Undibacterium parvum: one gene and its partner. The protein of the gene in region 1 binds, or shares a complex with, the protein of each later gene. Links are inferred from orthologs where the notes say so. Each region holds a gene or a part of one and is shown on either strand. Other genes may lie near its edges.

Region 1 (2,876 bases):
TGGCTCCGAACTCACCATAGATCAAGTACTCGCCATGGGCGAGGGAGATACCATTAAAGTTGGTACTCCATTGGTCGCAGGTGCTACGGTGCTGGTTAAGGTGATTGATCACGGACGCCACGACAAGGTTCGCATTTTCAAAATGCGTCGTCGTAAGCATTACCAGAAGCGTCAAGGCCATCGCCAAAACTACACTGAACTGCAGATTGTTTCTATCAACGGTTAATCCGTCGATAAAGCAATTTACTCACCTGATTTTCAAGGAGCTAATAAATGGCACACAAAAAAGGCGGCGGCACCACGCGCAACGGCCGTGACTCAGAGTCAAAACGACTCGGCGTTAAAGTTTACGGCGGTCAGTCTATCAATGCTGGCGGTATCATCATTCGTCAACGCGGCACACGCGTTCACGCTGGTGAAAACGTCGGTATGGGCAAAGATCACACTTTGTTCGCGCTGACACCAGGCAAAGTACAATTTGCAATCAAGGGCGCTGCTAAGCGTCAATACGTTACTGTTGTTGCAGCAGCTGCAGTTGTAGCCGCTTAAGCACTTAGTAAGGCGCAAGCCCGTATATAAAAAGGCTCTGCCGTTGGTGGAGCCTTTTTAATTTGTACTATAAAATAAAAAAATCAGGATAGATGCAAAATAGTTTTTGCTTGGTGCGCGCATTCGCTGCACGGCAAATAGCTTTGTGGTCTGTCTATCGTATTCACTGGTCTCCAAGAGATATTACGAGGAATTGCGCTGCGCAGCGCGCTCGATTCTTTACTTGGCTCTGGTCTTAAAGCTGTAAAGCTCTATTGTTTAGGTGGCAAACATGAAATTTATCGACGAAGCAAGAATTGAAGTCATTGCAGGTGATGGCGGTAACGGCGTCGCCTCCTTCTGTCGTGAAAAATTCCGACCATTTGGTGGTCCAGACGGTGGCGATGGCGGCAAGGGCGGTAGTATTATCGCGGTAGCCGATCGCAACATTAATACCCTGGTCGATTTTCGTTATGCCAAGTTACATAAAGCCAAGAATGGTGAAAATGGTCGCGGTGCCGATTGCTACGGCAAGGGCGCGGACAATATCATGTTGCGCATGCCGGTAGGCACTTTAATTGTTGACCGCAATACCGATGAGCCGATTGCCGATCTGACCGAGCATGGTCAGGAAGTGGTGCTGGTGAAGGGCGGTGAAGGTGGTTGGGGTAATATCCATTTTAAATCTTCGACTAACCGTGCACCGCGTCAGCGTGGTGATGGTAAGGAAGGCGAACGCCGCGAATTAAAATTGGAATTGAAAGTATTGGCCGACGTCGGTCTGTTAGGTTTGCCGAATGCCGGTAAATCGACTTTCATTACTGCGGTCTCGAACGCCCGTCCTAAGATTGCCGATTACCCGTTTACCACCCTGCATCCGAACCTGGGTATGGTACGCGTCAGTCACGAAAAGAGTTTCGTGATTGCCGATATTCCTGGTCTGATCGAAGGTGCGGCCGATGGCGTAGGCTTGGGCGTACAATTTTTGAAGCATTTGCAGCGTACCGGTTTACTGTTGCACATCGTCGATCTGGCACCTTTCGATGAAGGCGTCGATCCGGTCAAAGACAATAAGGCGCTGGTCAAAGAACTGCGCAAGTATGATGAATCGCTGTTCGAGAAACCGCGCTGGTTGGTCTTGAATAAGCTCGACATTCTGAGCCCGGAAGAGCGCAAAAAACGTGTCAAGGATTTCGTCAAACGCTTCGCCTGGAAAGGGCCGGTATTTGAGATTTCAGCCTTGACCCACGAAGGTTGCCAGGAATTGGTGATTGCGATTTATGCCTATCTGGCAGAAAAACGTCAGTCCGAGCAGCGCTCGCAAGAGACCCAGATGAAAGAAGAAGCGCAAGGCATCTTGTCTATCGATCCAGATGATCCGCGTTTTAAAGTCTACGAAGAGTAATACTGGGACGAATGCGCAGAATAAAAAAGCCTGATTTTTCAGGCTTTTTTTACGTCCGTCTGATTGAGATGGCTAAGCACTTCTGTCGATTGCAAAAACGCATGCTGCCAGCGCGCATATTCCATGCGCCTGTCCAGCCTGCCTGGCCTGCAAGCCGCATGGGATATGCGCCTTAGGCCTTTGCCTTGTGGTTTTTTACGCGCTTAAATTTTAACGCCAGCCGTACATCATCTGTTCGGCCAGCAATTTTTTTGCCGGTGTGAATAGATCAATCGCAGTAAGTCCCAAACCTAGTAGGCTTTGGCTGAGGGCGCCATCGGGGCTGCTTGCAAAAATTCTTGCCATGCTATCGGTGATCTTGATGGTGGCGCTGCGATCGCTCTGCCTTTGGCTGATGAAGTCGCTGATCGCCAGCGCGGGCGACTGGCAATGGCCTTGCGTATTGAGTTGCGCGGCCAGACATTTTGCTAGTACTACGGCGTCGCGCAAGCCTAGATTTAAGCCTTGGCCAGCTACTGGATGCAGGGTCTGGGCGGCGTTGCCTATTTTGACGTTGCGTGTCTTGGCCGATGTTGGGGCTGTTTCCTGGGCCATCAGTCCTAGCGGGTAGGCGTGTCGGCGCGAGGCTTTGATAAACTTGCCTAGGCGGCCGCCAAAGGCTGTTTGCAATGCGCTTATGAAAGCGCTATCGTCTAGCGCCAGTATGGTTTGCGCGTTGTCCGGTCGCATGCACCAGACTAGCGCGTAGCCGTCTTCTTGCGGCAGTAAGGCCAGCGGTCCTTGATCAGTGAAGCGCTCGAAGGCGCGCCCGGCGATCGGCGTGTCGCTGATGATGTGAGCGATCACTGCAGTCTGCTGGTAGTCGTGATGGCGGCCACCCGCTTTTTGCGGCAGCTGCTGTTGCGCGCTGAAAGTGCCGCCTTCTGCCTGTATTACCAGATCG
Region 2 (15,888 bases), 540 kb from region 1 along the record:
GCGAAATCGCACTAGGCAGCGTGTCCATGCATCTTTGCGCAGTCTCACTCTATTCACTCTAGCCTTATCGCCAAATCGCGTCCGGCCATGGCCTGATTGCCGGCGTAGTCTGCGGCCAGAATACGTAAGATGTAATCACCTAAAGGCAGATCTTTGATAGACCAGTAAGCCGTGCTGGCGTGGCCATCTCTGACGATGTTGGTGACCTTGTACAAGAAACGGGTACTGGCGTTGCCATGTACGGTGATGCCACTGTCGCTGGCGTAGGCAATTTTGACGCTCTCTTCATCTGGCGGCAGACGGTTAAATTCGAGCTTGATCTGGGGCTGCTCAAAGCCTGGCAGTGGACTGCCATCGGCGTGCAAAATTTGATAACCGAGTTTGTAAAGGCCCAGACGGCGGCGCGCTGCATTACCATCGGCCTGATCGTAAGCATCGACGATGATGCTGAGCTTATCTAAGCTGCGCGCTACCCGCAGCCGCGTGTCGCCCTTATTTTTTTTCAGGATCTGGCCAGTTTGACTGAGTAATTGTATCTGCTCTATGTGCGGAGCTACTTCATCTTTAAAGCCGCTCAAACCCAGAGTCAGTGGATTGAGTGCCGCACCTGCTTGACTATAACTGAGATGCACGTGATACATGCGATTGACTGTGCCTAACACTTCACCAGTTTGAAAACGGGTGCCGCGCTTAATCCGGATTTGATCATTGGCTGCCAGCTTGTCCTTGTCGTCCGGTATCGGTTCACCCCTAGTCACGATAAAGCGGCTAGGGTCGATAGGACTATCGTCTTGTTGGCGTCCGACGCGCATGTGGATGTAGGACATATTTGCGATGCGCATTCCTTCATTGATACTGCCGTAGCCCCAGGCTGGCAACACCGTACTGACTTTTTCACTGGCAACGGCCAACACTGGCGCTCCCATGGCGGCCTGGATATCGACACCGCTATGAAAATGGTCACGGCTCTCACCCTTGTAATTGCCACGCACTTCACCGATAGTGCCGACGATTTCATGGGCTTGATGTTGTGGTTTGAGCGGCCAGGGGAAGCTGGGCGATTGGCTGAGCGTCGACGCGCTGGCGAGCTTGGAGGTGGCGAGCTTGGTCGTGGCAGGTGCAGGCTGGACTGCGGCAACTTGTTCTGATTCCGCTAGTTTGTGTTGGACGCTGAGAACTTGAAATTGCGCCGCATCACTCACCGCCAGCGTGCCGTCGGCCTTGATAGCGATCGCGACCGGGCGCTGCAGGCGCGCACTAAATGCGTCGCCGCTCTGAATATCGATGTCTATGCCGCTTAAGCCATGTAGTTTGCCGCTCGCGTCTATCTGCAGCAGACGGCCATTCGAGGCTTCTCCTACATACAGCACACCATCGTGCGTCAGCGCCAGACCTAGTGGACGTTTCATCAGGGCGTCGCTGTCCTCGGGCAAGCTGCGTGCCAGCGTCGTAACCTGACCCAGCGCGCTGATTTTACGGATCGCATTGTTGCGGGTATCGCTGACAAAGACTTCAGCGCTGGCGCTGACTACCAGCGCGCTGGGGGTGTCAAATAGCGCCTCTAGTGCTATGCCGTCCCGGTAGCCGGGGCGATCACCGCCAGCCAAAGTAGTGACTTCACCATCTACATTGATGACACGGATTTTGTCGTTATAAGTATCTGCTACATACACCTTGCCGCTAGCGTCGACTGCCACCCCGACCGGCCCGTTAAATTGGGCCTGGCTGGCGGCACCATCGCGATACCCGGCCTGGCCATTGCCTGCGACGGTAGTGACCACACCTAGCGCGCTGATCTTGCGGATACGATGATTGCCAGTGTCTGCCACATATAAATTACCTGCAGCATCGATCGCCAAACCCGAGGGTGTGTGGAATGCTGCAGCCTCACCCTGACCGTCAGCATAGGCTTCGCTAGATCCCGCTAGGGTGCTGACTATGCCAGCCGGCGTAATTTTCCTGATGCGATTATTGTCGCCGCCATCCGCCACATACAGATTTCCTGCTTGATCGTAGACGATGCCGTAGGGATCGCTGAAGCGGGCCAAGTCAGAGCTGCCGTTTATGTTTCCTGCGCTAGCGGCACCAGCCAAACGCACTAGCGTGGCTGGCCAAGCCAAGACGGTAGCATTAGCTGAGTTCGCGTGGAGAGGCGCAATATCGGGGTGCTTTGCTTGATCTGAAAATATGAAATAAACGATAGCTACTGCGCTGAGGATGAGTAGTAAAAACCCACCGGCGCGGCGAAATTGAGAGGGTGATAGGATCAAGGTGTGCTGACTGAGGAAGAAAGTTAAAGGCTGCCAAACTTAAAATATAGACTGGGTTCCCTGCGTTTTACGGGAATCAGGTAGGCCTTATTTCCCTTTGACCGGATCATACCAAAGTTCGGATCGGTTCAAGGGCGTTTGCGCGCTGAGCTTAGGGTTGGGAATGCGCAAGATGCGGCGTTGTGCCAGACCAGCGCGTTTGATGAGATCGGACTTATATTGATTAAACAGAGCAATCAGAGAGCCATCTTTAATCATGATTTCCATACCGGCTTCGATACGCTTGGCGATGCGCTCACCATCGGCATCGCGTCGCACAAAGAAATAGCGTGGCAAGGGGTAATATAAGAGCAGCGTCGGTTCGACCGTGAAATTATGTTCTAGGTGGCGCTCATCGTATTCACGCCAGGCTTCATCTAAAGAGCGCGATAAAAAATCGAAACGCCGCAGTTTCAACATAGGGAATAAACCGTCATAACTACTGCCTTCGACCACGTTAAATTGCGCCGCCGTGAGTATCGCGACATCAGCCCAGCCGCGTCCTTGGCCTACGCTGAATTTGCGTAAATCATCCAGACTTTTTACCGATGCGAATTTCTCCTGGTCGGCCGGGCGTATCAAAAAAATTCGGTAGCCGAGTAAGCCGCGGTCGACCGGTATGCGTATCGGTAGAAAGCTGGTTTCTAGTTCTGCATTGGTGGCGCGCACAAATAAATTGATTTCGCTATTCGGACGTAGCATTTCAAAGCTGACGCGGGCCGGCGGCATTTGGTGTTGCGACTGTTTGATCTCGAAAGCACCGTAGCGCGCGCTGGTTTTTTCTAAGGCCGTGCGCAACACTTCCCAATCGTATTGATAACGACTATCGCTATCCGATTCCGCCCGTGGGTAGGTCAGGCTCACGGCGTAAGTGTGCGTGCAAACAAGAATCGACAGCAGTGCTGATAATGCGAATCGGGATGTATGCCGTAACAGGCTGATCTGAGGCGAGGCGAGAGTCACAATGAGGGGCGATGCCAGTATTTTCCGTATGGGAATGATTGTAGCATTTTTGGAATTCGGCTAAGGAATTTCTGAACTCGTAAGGATTGCCGCTGCTTCTATTGCGAAGTCAACTCATAAGAGTTGAAGACATGGGGCAGGACAGAGTTACTCAGGCTAAGCTAAGTCCGACGTAGAGAATTTGCAAGCTAAATAAGCAAATTAAAAAAGCAAATTAAAAGAGTAAGCAAAAAAAACAAGCTAACAGAGTAGGGTCAAAGAGTAATGTGAGTAAGAAGGAAAGAGACTAAAAACAAGCGATGAAATAAGTTGCAATTGAGAATTTAATCTTTTAAAGTGCGCGCTGTTCACGGGCATCTGAAATTATTTGCTGTGATTTAAAACAATATTTTTGCAATGAAAGAACGTTCTATGATGAAGACTAAGCTTAATTTTCGCAGCTGGGGCCTGGGCGGTAAATTGTCTGGCATCGCCTTTGTCTTGATTTTTCTCACATTTTTTGGTTTTGTGGCGGGCATAGGCAATGCGACCTATAGCGTCATGAAAAAACGATCACTGGTGGAATTTACCCATTTAGTTGATACCGTCGGCAATATGCTGGAAATTTTCGATAAGACGGTACGTCAAGACGCGATGCGTGCCAACCATCTGTTTGAGATGCAATTTGCGCCCGAGTTCTCGGTCGATAGCGCGAATCAAATCGAGGTCGCCGGGAAGATGCTGGATAGCCTGAAAAACGGCGAGACCGTGCTCAATCTCAACACCACAATCGTCGATAAATTTAGCGTCAGCAGTAATGCGCTTGCGACTATTTTTCTCAAACAAGGCGATGACTTTATACGGGTCACCACTTCCGTAAAAAAAGAAAATGGTGAGCGCGCCATAGGTACTGCCTTGGATAAGAATGGTGCCGCGTATGCACAACTCATCAAGGGCGAAGAGTATGTTGGCATGGCGAGCTTGTTCGGTAAAAATTTCATGACCATGTATAAACCGGTCAAAAATAAAGAAGGACAGCTGATCGCGGTTCTATTTACGGGGATTGATGTAGTTGATTCTCTTAAAGAATTAAAAGACAAAATTAAATCAATCAAGATTGGTGAGACCGGATACTTTTTTGCGCTCAATGCGAAGGCTGGCAAAGACCAGGGTATGTTGATGGTGCATCCAGCCAAAGAAGCTAGCAATATCATCGATGCGAAAGATGCTTCGGGGCGTGAATTCATTAAAGAAATTTTGGAAAAAAAGAATGGCGTCATCGAATATCCTTGGCTCAATAAGGAACTTAACGAAACCACTGCGCGTGACAAACTCGTTGTTTTTAAATATGTGAATGGCTTTGATTGGGTGATTGCTGGCGGCACCTATATCGATGAAATGAATCAAGCATCGAAAGAAATACTGATTAAATTTGGCGTCATCGCCTTAGTCTTATTGCTGGCGTTTATCGGGATACTCGCTAGCGTGATTAAGCGTAGTATCAGCCAGCCTTTGGCCCAGGTGGTGGGGGTTGCCGAGCGCATGGCCACTGGCGACATGACCGCAAATTTAGAATCGGATCGCGTTGATGAAATCGGTCAACTGATACATGCTATGAATGGCATAAGTAAGGGACTGAGCAGTGTGATTAGTGAGGTCAGAATCGGTACCGAAACCATCAACGTGGCGTCCCGGGAAATCGCTAGTGGGAATGCCGATCTCTCCAGTCGCACCGAATCGCAAGCCAGTTCTTTGGAGGAGACGGCCAGTTCTATGGAAGAGCTCACCTCGACCGTGCGACAGAACGCCGACAATGCACGTCAGGCCAATCAATTGGTGGTGTCAGCCAGTAGTGTTGCGCTTAAGGGCGGGGCGATTGTTGGACAGGTGGTCGGCACCATGTCTGAGATTAAGACCAGTTCTAGTAAGATCGTCGACATTATCGGAGTCATCGATGGCATCGCGTTTCAAACCAATATTCTGGCTCTAAACGCCGCAGTGGAAGCGGCCAGAGCGGGTGAGCAAGGGCGTGGCTTTGCGGTGGTTGCCACTGAAGTGCGTAATCTGGCACAGCGTAGTGCTGGTGCAGCTAAAGAGATTAAGGCATTGATCGATGATTCTGTAAGTAAGGTCGATTACGGTAGCAGCTTGGTCGATTCTGCTGGTAAGACTATGCAGGAAATAGTCACTAGCGTACAGCACGTCGCCGACATCATGAGCGAAATCAGCTCGGCGAGTCAGGAGCAAAGTTCGGGCATAGAACAAGTGAATTTGGCGATTACACAAATGGATGAGATGACCCAGCAAAATGCAGCGCTGGTGGAGCAAGCAGCCGCCGCAGCGCAGAGCATGAGTGAACAAGCCGAGAGTCTATTGCAGGTAGTGGGGCAATTTAAAATTAATAGCTCAGTTGCGCCTACGGCTATCGCTTCAGCAAAACCCTTGCCGAAAAAACTTCCACAAAAAGCCCCGCAAAAAGCGTATCAACAAAGTGCGGCCAAACCAAACGCTGCGCGCCCGGTTAAGCCTAAGCTAATCGCAAGTTCTGAAAAAAAACGCGCGACGGACCAGGAGTGGGAAGAGTTCTGATTTTTAGCGCTGCTGCGCCGTTGAAAAAAACAGCGCAAGCGCTCTAGGTTTTTATTTGAGTGCCATCGCCAAGGCGCATATTCCATGCGGTTCTCCAAGGCATATTGCTTGTATACCCGCATGGACTATGCGTCTTGGCGGGGTGGTCAGTTTAATTTGCTTTGCCTTGCATTAATCAAGTTTGATCAGACTCAAGCCTTAAGCGCTTGGCTAGATCTGGGCGCACGGTGTAAGCTAGCGTTATGAAAACACATCACACTGAAGAAATCAAAGAGCCATTCGCTGCCGCCCGCTTCATTAAGGAAATCGGGCGCGGCAAGGATGGCGCGCGCAGTATGTCGCAAGAGGATGCGCAATTATTATATGGCGCCATGCTCGATCAAAGGGTCTCTGATCTGGAGATGGGGGCGATACTCTTGTCTATGCGTATCAAGGGTGAATCGGTGGCTGAAATTGCTGGTTTTTTAGCCGCAGCAGAAGCCTCGACCAGCTTATTGACGGCCCCAGCTGCTAGCCTGTATGCCCCGGTGATTATCCCTACATACAATGGTGCACGTAAAAAAGCCAATCTGACACCTTTGCTGGCGCTGCTGCTGGCACGCAAAGGCGTGCCGGTGTTAGTGCATGGGGTATTGCAGGATGCCGGACGGGTTAGCACGGCTGAGATTTTTCAGGCACTAGAGCATCCTCTGGCACAATCTAAGCAAGAGGCCGAGGCGCAGATGGCGCAACAATTGCCGGCCTTCATGGCTATCGATGTCTTGTCGCCAAAAATGACGCGCATTTTAGCCATGCGAAAAATTTTAGGGGTGCGCAGTTCTACCCATACCCTGGTCAAAATTTTGCAGCCGTTCACCGATGCCGCGCTGCGTTTAACTTCTTACACCCATCCCGAGTACCTGGTCATGCTGCAGCATTATTTTAGCCAGGTGGCACCGCGTGAGCGTGGCGATGCCTTCCTGATGCGCGGCACCGAGGGCGAGACGGTCGCCAATACCGCCAGAGCGCAACAGATAGACTGGTTTCATGAAGGCGAATGCACGACGCTGGTGCATACCCATCAAAGTGTCTCGGGCGATCTGCCAGACACGCCGCAAGAAATCGATGCGGCCAGCACTGCCGCCTGGATCAAGGCGGTGCTGACCGGTGATATCGCGGTACCACCGAATATCGCCGATCAGGTCGAGCACTGTGCTGCGGTCGCCAAGCTGATACAGGCCAGGGTGTAGCGCTTCTGGCTGCGGCTTCTCAGCAGGCAAGGGTCTAGCTTAAGCAGCCCCCGATTGCTCGACTAAGGCGGCCATTGCCACCGCGTCGTCGCCACCGGTGGCGCGCAGACCGGCTGCCATATTTACTTTATCCTGCGCCGACTGCTTTTGGCTGACTTTCCATTTTCCTTCCAGACGCTTAATCGGGATCTCGATACCAACTAAGCCCCGGACCAGTTTGTCTATGAAAGCTGGCGGTGCATCGTCGACCTTCCATGGCAAGGGCTGGCTAGCCTCATGGATGTCGCTTAAGGCATGCAAATGGTTTAGCAGCCATTGCGCATCGTGGATCAGCTCTAGCTTTCCATGCGCATGCACCACCGCATAATTATAGGTAGGCACTTCTTCGCCGCTGATGCGTTTTTCTTCATACCAGTTGGGCGTGATGTAGGCACTAGGGCCCTGAAAAATCAGCATGGCCTCACTCTCCGCCTGTAGATTTTTCCAAAGCGGATTGGCGCGCGAGATATGCGCCCTGAGCGTGCCAAACGGCGCTTCTGGCGTTGCTGCTAACAGTTCAAACGGTAAGTGATTGGCATTGAGTCCGCTAGCCTCCACTGTTATCAGGGTGCCCAGCGGGTGCTCTTGCATCAATTGATGCAGTACCTCCAGGCGCTTTTCAGAATAATGGGCAGGGATATACATCAGGCCGCCTCGACTACGATTTCAGCGCGCAAGGAATTGGCGATATAGCATTCCTCATGGGCTTGATGATGCAAGTTAGCCAGTTCCTCAGCAGTAGGAAGTCTGACTCCGGAAAATGCGATTTCAGGTCGCAGGCTGATGCGGGTAATGGCGAGCTTGCCAAACTCGTTTTTGGCCATAGTACCGACGGCCTTATCTGTATAACTATCAACAGTAAAACCTTGTTTGCAGGCCAGCCATAAAAACACCAGCATATGGCAACTGGAGGCCGCAGCGACCAGCGCTTCTTCCGGATCGACATTGGCCGCCACCGACATAGGCAAGGGCACCGATAAAGGCGAGGACGAGGCTGGCACCGTCAAGCCGCCATCAAACTGCCAGTCGTGGGCACGACTATATAAGTTGTCGGCAAAATTTTGCTCGCCACGCTGCCAGTGAATTTGCGCTTGATATTGATGCATAGCTATTCCTTACTGAGAAATTGAAAATATGATCTTTTCGATTGCGCTTATCTTAAACTTGATAATGGCTATTTAAAAGTACCAATAAAGTATAATTTTAAAATACCAATGGTGATATTTTGTCGCGCCGCTTGTTGATGGCAATTGTTGATTCCGATTGTTGATCCATTCCACTCTTAGAGATAGAGCTAGCCTCATGATGTCTTTATTTATCCAGTCTGTGCAATTAGATCCCGCTGCCAAGACCGCCTTATTTCGCCAACTGTATGGGGCGATCAAGCAGGCTATTCTGGCAGGCACGCTGCAGCCCGGCATGCAGTTGCCGCCTACCCGTGATTTTTCACTGGCGCTGGGGGTATCGCGCCAAACCGTCTTGAATGCCTACGACTTATTACTGGCCGAAGGTTATTTACTTGGCGAAGTAGGTAAGGGCACTTACGTCCATCATCAATTGCCAGCAGGCGCGGTGCCTAAGTTGCCAGGCACTTTGGGTGTATCCAGCTCTGGCGCGGATGCTCCAGGCCTGTCGCAGCGTGGCTTGCGCTATGCCGATACGCGAGGTCAGTCGCGTATCCATCAGGATAAAACCCGCGTATTTCGGGTCAGCATGCCAGGCTTGGATGCCTTCCCGTTTGACACCTGGGCCAGACTGGAAGCGCGCCGCTGGCGCCATCACGAAGACCAGCTAGGCTATAGCGATCCGGCTGGTTATCTGCCGCTACGCGAATTATTGGCGGTGTATCTGAAAGCGGCGCGTGGGGTCAATTGCCATGCCGGGCAAATCATCATCACTTCAGGTTCGCAGCAAGCCCTGTATTTACTGCCCACCGTCTTACTCGATCCGGGTGATGCTGCATGGATAGAGTCGCCCGGCTATCGCGGCGCGATCGCGCCTTTGCTGGCGGCGCAGGCCGAAATCTGCCATGTGCCAGTCGATGCAGAAGGACTCGATGTCGGCTACGCCGCCAGCCATTATCCGCATGCCAAATTGGCGTATGTCACGCCTTCGCATCAACTGCCTTTGGGGATGACCATGAGTCTGCAAAGGCGGCTGGCCTTGCTGGCTTGGGCCAAACAGCGGCGCGCCTGGGTGATCGAGGATGATTATGATAGCGAATACCGCTATAGCGGGGCGCCCTTAGCTTCGCTGCAAAGTCTGGATCAGAGTGGCAATGTGATTTATGTAGGCACCCTCTCCAAGGTGCTGTTTCCCGGTTTGCGGCTAGGCTATATGGTGCTGCCCGAGACCTTAGTTGCGCCTATGCTGCAGGCCAAAACCACCATCGATAAACACACGGCGATCGTGCCGCAAATGGTGCTGGCAGATTTTATGGCGCAAGGGCATTTTGGCCGGCATATCAAACGCACCCGCAAGTTGTATGCGCAAAGGCAAGCGGCCTTGCTGCACGCCTTAGACACTAGCTTGAAAGATGAATTAGTCTGCGGTGCCAGCGATGGCGGCCTGGATCTGGCGGTGCATTTTAAACGTCAACGTGATGAACAAGCGGTGGTGCAGGCAGGTTTGGCTGCCGGTATGGAATTGCGCGGCTTGTCGCATTACGCGATGTCGCCCGAGCTAGCAGCGGCTGCCAATTTTTCTGCCGGCCTGCTACTGGGTTTTTCCTCGGTGACGGAAGCTGAGATAGAGCAGGGCGCAGCTACATTGTTACGAGTGCTGACAAAGATGAAGTAAATAAGGTATTTCTAAAACCGTGCGCGCATATTGCATGCGCCTTGCAGGCCAATATAGGGCTGCAGGCCGCGCCGGGTATGCGTATGCATATTTAGAAGTTTGCTTATGGAATCGATTAAAAATCGCGCCGGCAGTAAGCTTGAAATTGTATTCATCTTGCCACGCTGATTGCGCAGCGTTTACTACTACACTTATTTCATCAACAGCTTGCGTCTTTCGTACTCTATCTTAATGATGTAACGCTGTATCGCCACTTCCACCACGTGCGGTAAATCTATAAATTTCACCCCTACCCGATAGCGACCCTTGCCATTGCGATCGATTTGCGAGATGTGCCGTATCATGCCCGAGCAGTCTAATCTGGTTTTGTCTGAGAGCGCGATCACCACGTGCGCCACGGTCTCATCATTGGCGAAATGCGGTGCGCCTATCACCGTCGCGCCAAAGCCGCTGACGCTTAAATCATGCAAGACCCAATCGCATAAACTGACCCCATATTCATTGCTCAATTTGACCTTGAGTGCGGTCAGCACCGGCAGCACATTTCTATAGCACTCGCGCCTTTGCAGGCGAATAACTTGGTTCGGTAGCGGCACCCAAAAAGCATCGGTATCACCCCAGCTAATGCGCTGCGGCTGTATGCCAGAAAATTGCACGCGTATCCCATCAGGCGCGGCGATGAAAACACAGGCGGTCGCCTGCGCTAGCATTTTATTGGTTCTCGGATCTCCCCCCAAATCAAAAATCAGAGCGTCGGATCTAGCTTCCAGCAAGAGCGTCAAAATAAAGTCTTTGCCGCCATTAAAATACACGGCAACCGCTTCTCGCCTATGGATTAAATCATTCAAAGCATTGAGAATTTCCATTCTTCCAAGCAAGAAAAATCTATCCTCAATCTCGTCATCACTCAAGGATGCGGACATAGAAAGTCTCCGTATTAATATGAGTTAGGACTGACGAAAAAAATGCCCCAGCGTCCTTGTATCCGCCTTGCCGTACTAGCGTAAGTCTGCGGCGGTACGCCTAGCTGGAACAATTTTTTCGTAAATCCTAAACGTTCTATAAAAATACGCGCTAGCTTGCAGCGAGTCAATACAATTGGGTTAGCTGTTAGTCTGCTGTTGGTCTGCTGTGTTCGCTAGGTTTTACGCTGAATTAGCCCAGCAAGCGCAAATCCATGCAACGCGACACCGCTTGTGTGCGGTTTTGTACATTCAGTTTCTTGTAGATTTTTTGTAGATGATTTTTGACCGTGAGCGCGCTAATGCCCAGGATGATGCCAATCTCAAAATTGCTCTTGCCTTGTTTTACCCAACGCAAAATGTCGATTTCTCTTGCTGTGACCGGGCGTGCCAGGCTGGAACCTGAGCCCGGATTCGAAAGTGGTTCTGCGGCGTTTGCGACTAGACGGAGTAGGGATATATGTAAGTAGGGCAGCAATAATTCTAGGAAGAAGCTATGCCTGCTGTCCGCCGCATCGGGTAGCCCAAATAAGGCGAAAAACGAGGCGCCGCCAGGTAAGTTTTCGGTACTGTGGACGACACTGATGCCGAGTTTTCGTATCTCCATTTCCGCACGCAGGCGGCTCAGTGGATGGCTGTCGCTACGCTCGCCTTGCTCTATCAATAGGGGCAGGCGTTCTTCATTGCGACAGTGGCGCGCTAGTCGCAAAGCAAAGCCATCGTGCGGATTGCATAATTGCTCTTTGGATTGTTCATCCAAAATGACGCTATGCATGCACTCTATGTGCACCACCTCGCCATCGCCGCCAAATTGTATGCAGACCATGATCTCATGCGGCAATAAGCTTTGAAACTGTCCCTGCGTCCATAGAAAAAACTGGCGTCGCCTGCGCACCTGCAATGCCGACTCTATGGTGCGCAGCAAGTATTCCTGTTCTCTCAGACTCAGTACCACCAGATCGTCCATAGGTCTTTTTCTAGTTCGGGATAGCAGCAAAATTGCGCCAGCTTTCTTGTGTGCCTGGCTGGCGTAATTTTGCCTCAGTCCTTTGATTGTGTCGTTCTACATCGCGTGGGCGAGCGTGGCGCTAAGCAATCCGCGTAGCGCCACGAGGGATGAATAAATGTTGCTAAAAATCGGATTTTTTTACGTAATTTCTTTAAAGTTTTTTTGCTCGCGAGTGCCTAAATGCTGGTCGATAGCTGCTTGAGTTGTGGCTGTACTAAACGATAGCCACTGCCTCTGACCGTTTCTATCATCAGATGATGACCGGTCGCCTCCAGTATCGAGCGTAAGCGACCGACATGGGTGTCAACCGTGCGCTCTTCCACAAAAACACTATTTCCCCATACTTGATCGAGTAAATTCGAACGGCTGTGTACCCGTTCCGGGAAATTCATCAGATATTGCAAGAGCCTAAATTCGGTAGGGCCCAAGGGCAGTTGACGGGCCCCGACGATCACTCTTTGGGTCACAGGATCGAGCCGCATCCCGGCGATTTCTATAATTTCTGAGCTGGCGTGCGGTGCGCGTCTACGCAATAAGGCCTGGATACGGGCGATCATCTCACGTGGGCTAAAGGGCTTGGTCATATAGTCGTCAGCGCCACTCTCTAGCCCGAGTATTTTGTCTTGTTGTTCGCCGCGTGCGGTCAGCATAATAATTGGCAGATCGCGGGTGCGCGCCTGTGCACGCAAACTGCGTATCAGATTGATCCCCGATTGGCCCGGTAGCATCCAGTCCACCAGCAGCATGTCAGGTAAGTGATCGCGTAGCAGACTGACAGCAATTTCGGCGTCATCGGCGCGCATCACCTGATAGCCAGAAAGGCTGAGATTGACCGCTATCAATTCTTGTATCGCAGGCTCATCTTCCACCACTAAAATACTTACTTGCATGTAGCCTGTCCTTTGTTAAAAAACGTGCACCAGCAGGTGCTTTTGTTGTGTTGCAATGGCTTGTTTGAATCTGCGCGCTCTGATGTTAGCTTAGCTAATTGCCAAGATGATGCTTAAAATTTATGACCTGCTCATGACGATTTACAGCTGCTTACAGATTCCGGAGTAACTATTGCGGTTTCGCTGTGCCTGGTAACTAGCAGGGCGAGTTCAATGCGCATTTTGTCGTTTCAGCACCACACTGATGGTGCGCACGATGATCCACAAGTCCAGTGATAGAGACCATTTACGGACGTAGTCGAGATCAAACTCTATCCTGGCCTTCATCTTGTCCAAGGTGTCGGTTTCTCCGCGCAGGCCATTCACTTGCGCCCAACCGGTAATCCCGGGGCGCACCTTGTGGCGCAGCATGTAACCCTTGATCAGTTTGCGATACATTTCATTGTGGGCGACCGCATGTGGGCGTGGCCCGACTATGCTCATGCGACCTTGCAAAACATTGATAAACTGAGGTAGTTCATCGAGCGAACTGCTGCGTAAAAACTTGCCTATGCGGGTCACGCGTAAATCATTTTTTTTAGCCTGCACCACATTCGGGCCATCATCGTTAGCCGTCATAGAGCGAAATTTATACACGATGATTTGCTCGCCATACAGTCCATAACGGCGCTGCTTAAAAATCACCGGGCCAGGTGAAGTCAGCTTAATTGCCAGCGCAATCACCAGCATCAGTGGCGTCAAGAGTATTTGTATGAGACTAGCGAGCACGATGTCGCTGGCGCGTTTGATCAAACTATTGAGACCGATAAAGGGCGATTCACAGATGGCCACTACCGGTACCCCGCCTATGCTGTCAAAGCGTGCCTGCATCAGATCGAAGGTATACACATCGGGTAAAAAATAGATGGATGCCGTGGTGTCTTGTAAATCATCGAGTAATTTATGGATGCGTGTTTGCGCCGACATAGGCAGGCTGATGAATAAAACCTTGATCTGATGTTCGCGTACATAGGCTGCTACATCGTTCATTTTGCCCAATAAAGCTGCTGGTATTTCTAGCTGACTGCGCGGCTCAGTTCTATCTTCAAAATAGCCGGACAATCGCATATTCAGATTGCCGTTGTCGCGCAGACGTGCGCTCAATTTGAGCCCGGCTTCGCTGGCACCGACAATCACCACCGATAGTATTTCTCCCTCTTTGCGTAAATTTTGTGTGATTTTGCGTAAGCTCAGATGGCTGGCAAGGAGTGCAAACGGTGTCAGTACAAACCACAGCAACAGAACTATTGCAGAGAATTGCCGTGATAAACCCGAGGCATAGCCAATAAATGCCAGGATTGCCACGATGCTGAGCCAGCCGGTAAAAATATCACGCCCGTAAGCGAGCAGTCCGCCGCTACGCCAACTGCGCGCCGGATCGACTTGTTCGTACACAAAAGACGAAATAAAAAAGGCGATAATCGTCAACACCAGATACAAACCACTAAATGTCTCATGCATCAGGATCGTGATCAGATATAGGGCAATGGTGATGATAAAGGGGTCTAACAGGCGTTCAAAAAATGACACCATCGGTAGTTCGCTGTGGTTCTTGATCATGACTTCCTCTCTGCTAATGCGGCTTACGCTCGCTCGGTGCTGGCAGCAATCAGCCCTACCAATAATGCCAATTGCCGCTGTAAATCACCCAGACCCCAAGTAAGCCATTGGTTACCGCATGTGCAATGACCACCGTCCATAAACTACCGCTACGCATATACAGCCAGTTATAGCTGATACCGGCGACCAAACCGGCCAGCCACAAATGATGTTCAAAGGCGAACAGCAGGGCGGTAATGACGAAGGCGTTGAGACCAATAAAGGCCGGTTTGAGCGTTAAAAAATCTTGTTGTGTGATCCAGCGCAGCAGCAAGGAGCGCCAAAACAATTCTTCCATGATGGGCACGATCAGAGCGGCGCCAACTAAACGCGGCAGTACCAGACGCCAGTCTAGTTGGCCGGCGATGCGCGGATCAAAACCAGCCGAATCCCCCAGCTTCATCCAATCTGCACTCAAGTTGATCCAAGCCACAAAAACCGCCGCACCCGTGATGATGGCCAGCAGATAGTGCGGCTGATGCGAGGCTTGGTTGATCTGGCTCACTAGCGTGTGGCGTTTTAAGCGCCAATCGCTAGTGCGATGTAGCTCCAGATAAGCACGCCGAAAGCTGAATAAAAGTAGCGCTACCACGCCAATTTTGACTGGATATAGCCAGCGTAATTGATCCGCTGTCCAGCCAGCTCGCAGCAAGATATCGGCGATAAAAATAAACAGCAGATATGCCGCGAAAGGCAGGGCTCGCTGTAAAAAAGCAGGTTCAAACATAAGTCGCTCTCATCTAAGCAGGCTGCGTGGTTGGGGGGGCTTTACCTGGCGGTCGCTCGCATTGGCGACAGCGCAGAACGACACAGTCTATGTTGTCTTTATTACAGTGGGATGACAGTTGAAGTTAGTTAGCGAGCTGCGCCGCGATGCCTTGATACCTGCATAAATATCTGCATAAATAACTGAATATTTTTTGCCTGCATAGCCGCATACGTATATCCCATGCGGGCTAGCGGGCATATGCCTTGGACAGGCGCATGGGCATTGCGCGAGCGGCCGGTGCCTATTTTTTTCTAAACATGTGGTGGACGGGGGCGCAGCAAAGCCAAAGAGAATGCGGCCTAAGCTAGGGCAGCAATTTATCTGCGACGCCTTAAGCGTAGGCAGTGCTGGACCCATAAAACGAGCAAAGTTCGGAGGTCAAAACTAGGCCTAGCTGCCATCACTGATTTTTATGTCTGCAATTTTTAGTCAATTTGAATAAAAAAATCTAGCTATTTTTTCTATTAAATTCCACAAGGAAACATAATTTTTAATTAAGACAGTTAAACCCGGTTTTGATAGTCCATACGGCTTATGGAACTAAGCTGAACGGCGCATGTATTAGCTGCTTGCTATGGTGAAGATTGCCAAACTAGGGCTCTACACTGGCTGCACTTGTGAAGAGTTGTTAGGACCCGGTAGCCAGTGGTTTGAGATCAGAGTCTTGCGGTAGGGAGTCTGATCTCAAACAGCAGTTATACAGGACCCGAGTT

The links.
Region 2: the proteins of obgE (region 1) and ybiB are in contact, whole or in part, in a crystal structure (PDB 8BFT), measured with the Escherichia coli proteins. The link is inferred for Undibacterium parvum from one-to-one orthologs.

What each region holds. Positions count from the first base shown.
Region 1 is NZ_CP034464.1:3,118,065-3,120,940, forward strand. It holds obgE (GTPase ObgE), read left to right. Parts: upstream 1-820; coding sequence 821-1,933; downstream 1,934-2,876. Other genes in the region: rplU (50S ribosomal protein L21), read left to right, coding at 1-226; rpmA (50S ribosomal protein L27), read left to right, coding at 274-549; EJN92_RS13660 (FAD-dependent monooxygenase), read right to left, coding at 2,144-2,876. UniProt on the Escherichia coli protein: An essential GTPase which binds GTP, GDP and possibly (p)ppGpp with moderate affinity, with high nucleotide exchange rates and a fairly low GTP hydrolysis rate.
Region 2 is NZ_CP034464.1:3,657,538-3,673,425, forward strand. What follows is about bases 5,083-8,075. They hold ybiB (DNA-binding protein YbiB), read left to right. Parts: upstream 5,083-6,082; coding sequence 6,083-7,069; downstream 7,070-8,075. Other genes in these bases: EJN92_RS22090 (methyl-accepting chemotaxis protein), read left to right, coding at 5,083-5,840; EJN92_RS16030 (FMN-binding negative transcriptional regulator), read right to left, coding at 7,109-7,753; EJN92_RS16035 (OsmC family protein), read right to left, coding at 7,753-8,075. In the rest of the region: EJN92_RS16010 (gluconolaconase), read right to left, coding at 54-2,120; EJN92_RS16015 (hypothetical protein), read right to left, coding at 2,358-3,173; more of EJN92_RS22090, read left to right, coding at 3,669-5,082; more of EJN92_RS16035, read right to left, coding at 8,076-8,214; MocR-like pyridoxine biosynthesis transcription factor PdxR, read left to right, coding at 8,411-9,907; EJN92_RS16045 (flagellar brake protein), read right to left, coding at 10,099-10,830; XrtB/PEP-CTERM-associated transcriptional regulator EpsA, read right to left, coding at 11,063-11,836; phosphate regulon transcriptional regulator PhoB, read right to left, coding at 12,055-12,768; EJN92_RS16060 (undecaprenyl-phosphate glucose phosphotransferase), read right to left, coding at 12,979-14,367; EJN92_RS16065 (CAAX prenyl protease-related protein), read right to left, coding at 14,423-15,133.